3 regions of the Avibacterium volantium genome follow, and region 3 is predicted to be linked to each of the others. Evidence: riboswitches for the same ligand, from Rfam matches in the RefSeq annotation. Region 3 holds a riboswitch; each other region holds the start of a gene.

Region 1 (3,257 bases), 450 kb from region 3:
GCCCGAAAAAGCTTTCCATCGCACCATTATCAAGGCAATTACCTTTTCTCGACATACTTTGCTTAATACCGTATTTTTTCAATATCTCCTGATAACCCATCATTTGATACTGCCATCCTTGGTCGGAATGCAGTATCGGTTTTTCCCCCGCTAATCGGTTCACCGCCTGGGTCAACATTCTGGTTATCTGCTCAAAATTCGGACTTCTCGCCACATTATAAGCAATAATTTCGTTATTAAACAAGTCTTTAATCGGCGATAAATACACTTTGCCTTCCGCACATTTGAACTCGGTGATATCCGTTACCCACTTCTCATTCGGCATCGTTGCCGTAAAATCCCGTTGCAACAGATTATCGGCAATTTGTCCCACTTTGCCTTGGTAAGAACGATATTTTTTCTGCTTACTTTTTCCTTTTAACCCCAAACGTTGCATTATCGCTTGCACCCTTTTGTGGTTGATAATCAAGTATTTCCTTAATTCCAAGGTAATTCGACGATAACCATAATTTTCGTCATTTTTGCGATAAATTTCCTCTATTTTCTGTGAAATCGCTACATTTTTATCCGACTTTGGCTTGAGATGATAAAAGAACGAACTGCGTGCCAATCCGATTAGCCTGAGTAACAATTCCAACGGGAAACGCGAGCGTAAGGCATTTACGATGACGGCTTTTTCTGCATTTTTTGTTGGTTGAGTTCCTGCAACTTTTTTAGCATTGTATTCTCCGCTTCTAATTCCAAAATTCGGTAACGCAAGCGTTCTTCTTCTGTTTTGGGCGTTGGTGGCATTTTAGGTGAGTTGAGTTTCATACTTGGACGACCTTTAGGTTTGAGTAATAACCCATCTATACCTTGTTTTTCAAAGCGTTGCAACCATTGACTAATTATCCCTGAACTGGGGATATCAAAGCGAAAGCAGGCGGCTTCAGCGGAGCACTGGCCTTTTTTGATAGCTTGAATAACCTTTAATTTAAACTCAACAGAATAATATCGTTTTTTACCTAACACAGCTAATCCATTGATTCCATTATGATTAAATTTCGCAATCCAACGTGCTAACGTTCTTTGGGGAAGCTGAAAATACTGGCGAGTAAGCGAACGGTTTTTTCCATTTTGATGATAAAAGTCGAGCACTTGTTGTTTGAAACGTTGAGTATATTTAGTCATAAAAAATCTGCACCTTAATCAGTTGGTTGTTTAGTCCAACTTTTGGGGTGCAGATCATCCCATTGCCTTTATAATAAAAAATCATCTATAAAATCAATGTGATAGGGAATGATGTTGTGGAATGACAATTTGAAAATAAAAAAGGGAAGAATAAAGTGCGGTTAAAAATAGACAGATTTTTTACAAAAAGCGTTTTCATAATAAGTTTCCTACGTCAGTGCTAACTGGATCAGGTTCAACGGGTATTATCTCAGCTACACAAGGCAGCACCCCGACTATTAATGGCTTCACTCTACAAAGAAATAAACAGAAACACAATCTCACCACTCAGAATTTCCGCATTTTGCATAAAGTATTTTTCCGTTTTGCGAGCAAGATCGCAAAAATTGTTTAACAAGATTGCGAAAGTGCGGTGCTTTTTTCATCATATTTTTATTTGTAATGGTAAGTTGTCATTTTATGTAAGTAGGCGTAGGGTGGGCTTTAGCCCACCATTTGGAATTGAATAACCTTGTTATTGCTAATACCGATAAAAATGGTGGGCTAAAGCCCACCCTACGTTTCTACGTTTCTTATGAGAGGGTCAGAAATAATGCCAAATTATCGGAGAGATTTTACAAAAGGCGCGTGTTATTTTTTTACATTGACATTGCAAGATCGTACAAAATGTTATCTTACTCAGCATATAGAAAAATTACGGCAAGCCTATCAAGAAACAGTGAGAAGGTATCCCTTTGAAACCATCGCAATTTGTGTGTTACCTGATCATCTGCATTTCATAATGCAATTACCACAGGATGATGATAATTATTCTAAGCGTATTGCTTTTTTTAAAACGGTATTTACGAAATTATTACCAAAGGCGTATCGCAATGAGAACCAAAGTCGAATAAAAAAGCGAGAAGCCGGAATATGGCAAAGACAATTTTGGGAGCATCGTATCCGTGATGAACTAGATTTGAACAATCATTTAGACTATATCTATTTCAATCCTGTTAAACACGGTTATGTTAATGCTCCCAAAGATTGGCCGTTTTCCTCATTTCGAAGAGATGTTGAAAGAGGATTTTTTCCATTGAATTGGGGTAGTTAATAAAAGGTGTAATCGGAGTGGCATAGAGCGTAGGGTGGGCTTTAGCCCACCGTTTTTATCAAGGTAGGCAATGCCAAGGTTATTCAATCCTAAGTGGTGGGCTGAAGCCCACCCTACGATTTACAACGATTTTTGTTTATAAAGGTAATTTTTAATCTTATATAGGAATGAAATTTTCGCTGAAATTAGATGTAATTTTATGGCTGGTGATTGGTGCAGGCTTGAGTTTGCTTTATGTGCCGAAAGCCTTATTGCTTGGTGTTGAGTTAATGCTTTGCACTGTGGGAATTGGGATCTTAGCTGTTTTAACAGCCTATCTTTTCGCCTATTATAAAATCGCAAAAGGGCTGGTTTATGGCGTGATTTTTGTATTGAGTCTAGGGTATTTTCATCATCAAGCGCTGAAAATTTTGAGCCAAGCGGAGCAGAGTGCCAGTTTAAACAGGATCAGCATTCCAATTAAGATCGAGAAAATCTTACATCAGCAAGATTATCAAACTGTGATCGCCACTGGGAAATTGGCAGAAAATTTACCTAGCCAGCGAATATATTTGCAATGGCAAAACTCAGAGAAAAATTTGGAAAATAAGGCAGCAGAGCAAATTAAAGCAGGGCAAATTTGGCAAGCGGAATTATTGCTCAAACCCTTATCAGGCCGTTTAAATCAAGGGGGCTTTGATCGGCAAAAATGGTATTTTTCACAAGGTATCACAGCCTATGGCAGAGTAAAAAGTGCGGTGCAAATTTCGCAAGATTTTGCGTGGCGAGAGCGATTATTGCAGGCCAGTTTTCAGCAGACTCAAGGCTTACCAATGCAAGGATTATTGTTGGCGCTGGGCTTTGGCGAACGGGCGTGGCTTAATACTAAGCATTGGCAAATTTATCAGAAAACCAACACCGCACATTTAATTGCTATTTCGGGTTTGCATATTGGTTTGGCAATGTTGTTTGGCTTTGCTCTCGCAAGAGGGTTGCAGTTTTTCTTGCCCACGCA
Region 2 (3,257 bases), 410 kb from region 3:
AAATCACTCGCCATTCCAATGCGCAGTGGCTTGAAAGGCTTGTCTAGCGTGATTTCATAATGAATCACCTGTGGCGTGTAAGCATTATACACACTCAAACCAATCAAGCTGGCTAAACCAATAGGATAAAGCCAAGCTAAAGTGCGCTGTAATTTTTGCTTAAATTTTTGTTTTCTAAAAATAAAGTAAATCGCCGCACACACCAAACTGACAAAACAGGCAAAGAGCAAAAAGGCTAAAATAAATGCACTGGTGCGGAACATTGGATAAATGCGCGACACAGTGAGCAAAATAATACTGTTTGCGCCGAGATAAGTAATAAGGGTTAAAATTTTACGACAAACAGGACTGGTATTTTGCAAATAAAGCCAAGATAACGTGCGGTTAAAAATATAAATGAAGAATTGTAAAAAAATAATACAAATTGCGAAAATAATTTGGTATCGCATTACGAACAGCTTTCCTAAAATAAAAAATCATAAAGAGCGGTTATTTTTAACCGCACTTTATATTTTGTCAATGGAAAAGCTTAGTTGAGCTTAATTTCTTCAATCCAACGCTTAATCAAGCGCTTACCTTCTTCATCTGAACCAAAGCGTTCAAAATCAAAGTCAATGAGTTTTAAGGTTTTTGGATCAGTGGAATTTGGTGAGGCTTTGGCGTGAATATTGGTTGGAATTTGATACATTTTTTCTTCGCGCCACGCAATTTCTTGCGCTTCTGGCGTTAATGCCCAATCCATAAATAATTTTGCATTTTGTAAATTTCTTGCCCCTTTCAAAATGCTGATACCGCCAAGGGAATAGCTGTCGCCTTCGCAAGGTAAAATGGCTTCCACAGGCGCACCATTTTCTTTCTCGGTTTGATAACCATTAATAAAACCAATGGTTACCGCCGCATCACCACGAGAGAGATTGGATTTCTCTGTACCACTTTTAGCATATTGAGAAATATTTTTATCTAAGGCTTTCAAGTAGCGAAAGGCTTCTTCTTCACCAAATAACTGTACTAGCGTTGCGATAAAAGTGTAGCCCGTGCCAGTATTGCGCGGATCAGGCATTTGAATTTGATCTTTAAATTTTGGATCGGTTAAATCTTTCCAGCATTTTGGATAGTCTTTAATGCCTAATTGTTTGAATTTCTCGGTGTTTACGCCAATGCCTAACACAATAATGTAACCAATGGAGGTAACATCGCCGTGTTTGTCGAGCAGGGCTTTAAATTGTGGCATAGTTTCCGCTTGCAATGGCGAACGATAAGGCTCGAGTAAGCCTAATTGCGCGGCTTGAAAGTGTGGTTCAATTGTGCCGCCGTACCAAATATCCGCTTGTGGCAAGGCTTGCTCCGCTTTGATTTTGGCAAGGGTTGCGCCCGTGCTGTTACGCACAAATTTGGTATCCACGTTATATTTCTTGGCAAAAACTTGCGCCATTTTTTCGCAGACAGAATGTTGCACGCTGCAATAAACCGTTAATCGCCCTTCAGCTTGCGCATTGTGGCTGAATAAAAATAGGCTGCCTGCAGCACAAATAGGCAGAAGCGATTTGGCTAAAAATGATGAGAAAAACGTCTTAAATTGCATTGTCATTTCCTTATTAACGAAAAGTAAAAAGTGATATTGACGAGCAAGGAAGAAATTAGAAAGGTAAAACAGAAAATTCCGCAAAATAAAGGCGTTTGCAAGAATATGATCTAATTAGTTTCCTACGTCAGCATTAACTGAATCAGGTTCACGGGTATTATCTCAGCTCGTTTGGATATTCCATCAAGCACCCCGACTAATTCCCGTTTAGTATAGAAAGGGCAGGCTAGGGCTGTCAATGATAAAAAGGTTAAATGGCATTAATTAATGATGAAAAGATTTAATAAAAATAATGAAAAAAATTACCGCACTTTTCTTTTTATTTAGGAAAGAAAATAACTGCATTTTTATTTTTAATAAACAGAGAAAAAAGAAAAGTGCGGTGAAATTTTTTGAATTTTTCACCGCACTTTGTGATAGACGTTATTAAGCTGGTGCTTGGAAGATTACTTGATCGGCTTTTTGTGTATATTGATTAAGTTGATCAAAATTCATATAGCGATAAGTGTCGTCTTTGTCCTGCTGTAAATCCGCCACATAGGCTTGGTATTCTTCTGGCGTTGGCAGTTTGCCGAGTAGTGCTGCTACGGCGGCGAGTTCTGCGGAAGCCAAATACACGTTTGCGCCTTGTCCTAAGCGGTTCGGGAAGTTACGGGTGGAGGTGGACACCACGGTGGCGTTGTTTGCCACGCGCGCTTGGTTACCCATACAAAGTGAACAGCCTGGGATTTCAATACGCGCACCACTTTTGCCGTAAATGCTGTAATAGCCTTCTTCTGTTAATAGGCTTGCGTCCATTTTGGTTGGCGGTGCGATCCAAAGGCGAGTAGGAATGACGTCTTTGAATTTGGCTAATAATTTCCCTGCAGCACGGAAATGTCCAATGTTGGTCATACAAGAGCCGATAAACACTTCGTCAATTTTATCCCCTTGCACTTCAGAAAGCAGTCGAGCGTCATCAGGATCATTTGGTGCGCATAAAATCGGTTCTTTGATTTCGTTGAGATCGATTTCAATCACCGCGGCATATTCTGCATCAGGATCAGCGCTGAGCAATTCTGGGTTTTCTAACCATTTTTCCATTGCTTTGATACGGCGTTCAAGGGTGCGCGCATCGCCATAGCCCTCAGCAATCATCCATTTGAGCAACACGATATTGGAATTGAGATATTCAATGATCGGTTCTTTATCTAATTTGATGGTACAAGCCGCCGCAGAGCGTTCAGCAGAAGCATCGGAAAGCTCAAAGGCTTGTTCCACTTTCAGGTGTTCTAGCCCTTCAATTTCTAAAATACGACCCGAGAAAATATTTTTCTTGCCTTGTTTTTCTACGGTGAGCAAGCCTTGTTGGATCGCATAATAAGGAATAGCGTGTACCAAATCACGCAAGGTGATCCCTGGTTGCATTTCCCCTTTGAAACGTACTAGCACGCTTTCAGGCATATCCAACGGCATTACGCCAGTGGCAGCAGCGAATGCCACCAAACCTGACCCCGCAGGGAAAGAGATACCAATCGGGAAGCGTGTGTGCGAATCGCCGCCAGTGCCTACGGTATCAGGCAATAACATACGGTTGAGCCAAGAGTGGATTACGCCGTCCCCTGGACGCAGGGATACACCGCCACGGTTCATAATAAAATCTGGCAGGGTGTGATGGGTAACAACGTCCACCGGT
Region 3 (3,257 bases):
ATTACCACGGCAATCATCATCGTGAAACCTTCGAGTAATTCACGGCTTGCCCCCGAATTAGAGAACACCAGTTGGAAAATAGCCGCGGTGATAACACTGGCAATCAACGCCACATAGACCGATTGTTTAATTACTGGCAATTTATCTTGATGATTGTTTTTCACTAAATAAGCTACAATCGCTGCCACAATCAGCAAGGCTTCTAAGCCCTCACGCAGCATAATTAAGAAGCTATAAAGGAACATTGCCCAATCGCTTTGTTGATTGCCTTGCAACATTTCCACCGCTTTATTTAGGTTTTGTGCTAAACCTTGTGCTTGTTGATGCAGTTGTTCAGCGGGCTGATTAGCTTTCATCAGGCTCACTAAGCGAGTGAAGTAGCCCTCAATTTCTGTTTTAAAATTGCTATCGCGCGAACCAATTTTGTTTTCCATTCCGCTATTTTCAAAAATATCGAAATAAGTATCTTGCACCGCAAGCATCGCTTTTTTGTTTTCGCCTTTTTCAAACAGGGCAATGGCATTTTTGATCCCCGCATTAACCTGAGTTGCCACCTCGCTCCAGTTTTGCTTATCAGAAAAATCTTGCGAATTTTGCACCGCACTTTGCGTTGTTGCCTGTGCCGCTTTGGTGGTTGGCAGTTGCGGGAGCTGTTCTTCAATATCTTGTAACAGAGTGGTGATTTGATAGCCTAACGCATTAATTTGCTCGGGTTGCTCGCTGAGTTTAATCAAATCGTAAAACTGTTGATTAATGCTCGCCGAAGCCGCGGCGGAACGATTTTTACGAATGGACATTTCCATTTCGCTATTTTTATAGCCATCATATTGAGCTTGCTGAATGCGTTTCTTTGCCTGAGCAAATTCCCCTTTTTGATAGTCGCCAATTGCTTGGGCGAGTAAATCATCAATGATTTTAAAACTTTCTTGCCAATAAGGAGCGATTTCTTCGTGTTGATACACATCGTGTTGCGTGGACGCGTTGAGCTGATGCCCTTGCTCTAAAACGGGTAAAACCGCTTGAAGGTCTTGTTTGAGTTGATTGATTTTTGCCTGCACCTCATTCAGCGGTTTCCCCTCACCAATCATTTTACGAATTTCCCCAAACATCGCTTCCATTTGGTAGCTTTTTTGTGCGGAAAAGTTAATGCGAATCGGACCCTCTAAATTCTCAAATACTTCAAAATAAGCCATTTGCACTTCGGTGCGTGCATCATCAATTTGCTTTTCTTGGTAAAGCTGAGCGGTTTTATCAAGACGGTTTTCAATGTCTTGTACCCATTGTTGATAGTTTTCAGAAGCGAAGGAGAAAGAAGTAAAAAAGAGTAAAGTTAAGCACAGCAGATAACGACAATAACGCAAAAACACCATTTTTATTCTCTAATCTAAATAAAAGTTATTCTTATTTCCGCACTATTATCCGCCTATTAAAATATTTATCAAGTAGAAAAAACAGGCATTTTGCCTTTCTTGATGAAGATCAAGTTCTTGCTGACGATTAACCTTTTGATTTTTATTTGAACTTCCGTTACACTGTTTTGCATTAGTCGGGGTGCTTATTTAAGCTGAGATGATACCCGTGAACCTGATACAGCTAATACTGACGTAGGAAACTAATTATGCAAACGCTTCTTTTCTTATTAAATTCTCACCGCACTTCTTTTATTTTTAACGGCTTTTTTCCATCACGTTGATTGGTGAATGAACGATGAAAGCCATCGAAATTTCCGATCTTAAACTCAGTTTTGCTGAGCAACCTTTGTTTGAGCATTTTCATTTTAGCGTATTACAAGGGGAGTGGGTGGCGTTGCTTGGCGCATCAGGCGTGGGGAAATCAACCTTATTGCGTGCTATTGCTGGGTTAGAAAATCAAGCGATTGTGCAAGGGCGTATTCAATGTTCTGGCAATATCGCTTGGCTTGCGCAGCAGGATAGTTTGTATCCTTGGCTGTCTATTTTAGATAATGTTCAGCTTTATCAGCATCTTACTCATAGCAAAACGAAAAAAACGGAAGAAAAAGCCCGCACTTTATTAAGGGCGGTGAAAATGGAGCAACATTTGCATAAGCCTTGCTATCAGCTTTCTGGTGGACAGCGGCAGCGCGTGGCGTTGGCCCGAACGCTAATGCAAGATGCAGAGATTATTTTAATGGACGAACCCTTTTCCGCGTTAGATGCCGTAACTCGCTTGCAATTACAGCAGCTTTCACATCAGTTATTGGCAGATAAAACCGTGTTGCTTATCACCCACGATCCGCAAGAAGCCTTATTGCTAGCCGATAAAATCTATATTTTGCACCAACAACCCGTTCAGCTTTCACCGCACATTTGCCCGCAAGGCAAAGCACCGAGAGATTTTTCGCAAGAGAAATTATGGCAATTACAGCAATATTTATTTAAGCAGTTAATGGGGGAACATTAATGTTTGCGTGGCAAAGCCTATTTCGAGCATTGATAATGACCTTATTTTTCGCCTTGTGCTGGCAAGGGGCGATTTCAATTTTTGCGATCCCACATTATTTATTGCCTGAACCTGTTGCCGTGCTAAATGAAGTATCTTCACAATGGGCTTTATTATTTATGCACGCCAAAATTACTTTATGGGAAATTTTATTAGGGCTGGTGTTGGGGTTTTTATTTGGTTTGCTTTCTGCTTTATTGTTGGCTTCTTCACAAACACTTTCAGCCTTTTTATTGCCCATTTTAATTGCTTCGCAGGCGATTCCCGTTTTTGCCATTGCACCATTATTGGTGCTTTGGTTTGGTTATGGCATTGCATCAAAAATTGCGATGACCATTTTGATTATTTATTTCCCTGTTACCGCCGCCTGTTATGACGGCTTGCGTAACACCCCAAAGCAATGGTTAGAGCTGGCGCAAACAATGGGAATTTCATCAAGGCAATTATTATTTAAGGTTCGCTTACCTGCCGCTTTGCCTGCGTTAGCCTCGGGCTTGCGCATTGCGGTTTCTGTTGCCCCCATTGGGGCGATTGTGGGGGAATGGGTAGGATCATCACAAGGGCTTGGTTATTTAATGTTGCAAGCCAATGCACGAATTCAAATTAGTTTAATGTTCGCGGCGTTGTTTATTTTGGTGGTTATCGCACTCTTGCTGTATTTCGTGATAGATAAATTGCTTCACCGCATTATTCCTTGGGTCTGTCATTTACGTTAGGAGAAAAAATGAAAAAACAATGGTATTTATGCAGTTTAATTTTCGCTTTAGGTATGAGCATTAGCGCGCAAGCTAAAGAAA

The links. A riboswitch is a leader RNA that binds a small molecule or an ion and turns the genes downstream of it on or off. The one in region 3 is predicted to bind thiamine pyrophosphate.
Region 1: it holds a riboswitch for thiamine pyrophosphate, as region 3 does, so the genes downstream of both, ELZ61_RS08265 (IS3 family transposase) here and ELZ61_RS06215 (ABC transporter ATP-binding protein) in region 3, are expected to answer to the same signal.
Region 2: it holds a riboswitch for thiamine pyrophosphate, as region 3 does, so the genes downstream of both, ELZ61_RS08115 (ABC transporter substrate-binding protein) here and ELZ61_RS06215 (ABC transporter ATP-binding protein) in region 3, are expected to answer to the same signal.

The regions. Positions count from the first base shown of each region.
Region 1 is NZ_LR134167.1:1,730,629-1,733,885, reverse strand. Features, by position in the region: one part of gene ELZ61_RS08265 (IS3 family transposase) at 1-720, opposite strand, end outside; one part of gene ELZ61_RS08265 (IS3 family transposase) at 720-1,170, opposite strand; TPP riboswitch at 1,360-1,454, opposite strand; gene ELZ61_RS08260 (REP-associated tyrosine transposase) at 1,763-2,263, shown strand; gene ELZ61_RS08255 (DNA internalization-related competence protein ComEC/Rec2) at 2,431-3,257, shown strand, end outside.
Region 2 is NZ_LR134167.1:1,695,449-1,698,705, reverse strand. Features, by position in the region: gene ELZ61_RS08120 (metallophosphoesterase) at 1-449, opposite strand, end outside; gene ELZ61_RS08115 (ABC transporter substrate-binding protein) at 530-1,588, opposite strand; TPP riboswitch at 1,685-1,787, opposite strand; gene acnB (bifunctional aconitate hydratase 2/2-methylisocitrate dehydratase) at 2,009-3,257, opposite strand, start outside.
Region 3 is NZ_LR134167.1:1,281,510-1,284,766, forward strand. Features, by position in the region: gene ELZ61_RS06210 (FTR1 family iron permease) at 1-1,370, opposite strand, end outside; TPP riboswitch at 1,538-1,628, shown strand; gene ELZ61_RS06215 (ABC transporter ATP-binding protein) at 1,708-2,421, shown strand; gene ELZ61_RS06220 (ABC transporter permease) at 2,421-3,176, shown strand; gene ELZ61_RS06225 (ABC transporter substrate-binding protein) at 3,185-3,257, shown strand, end outside.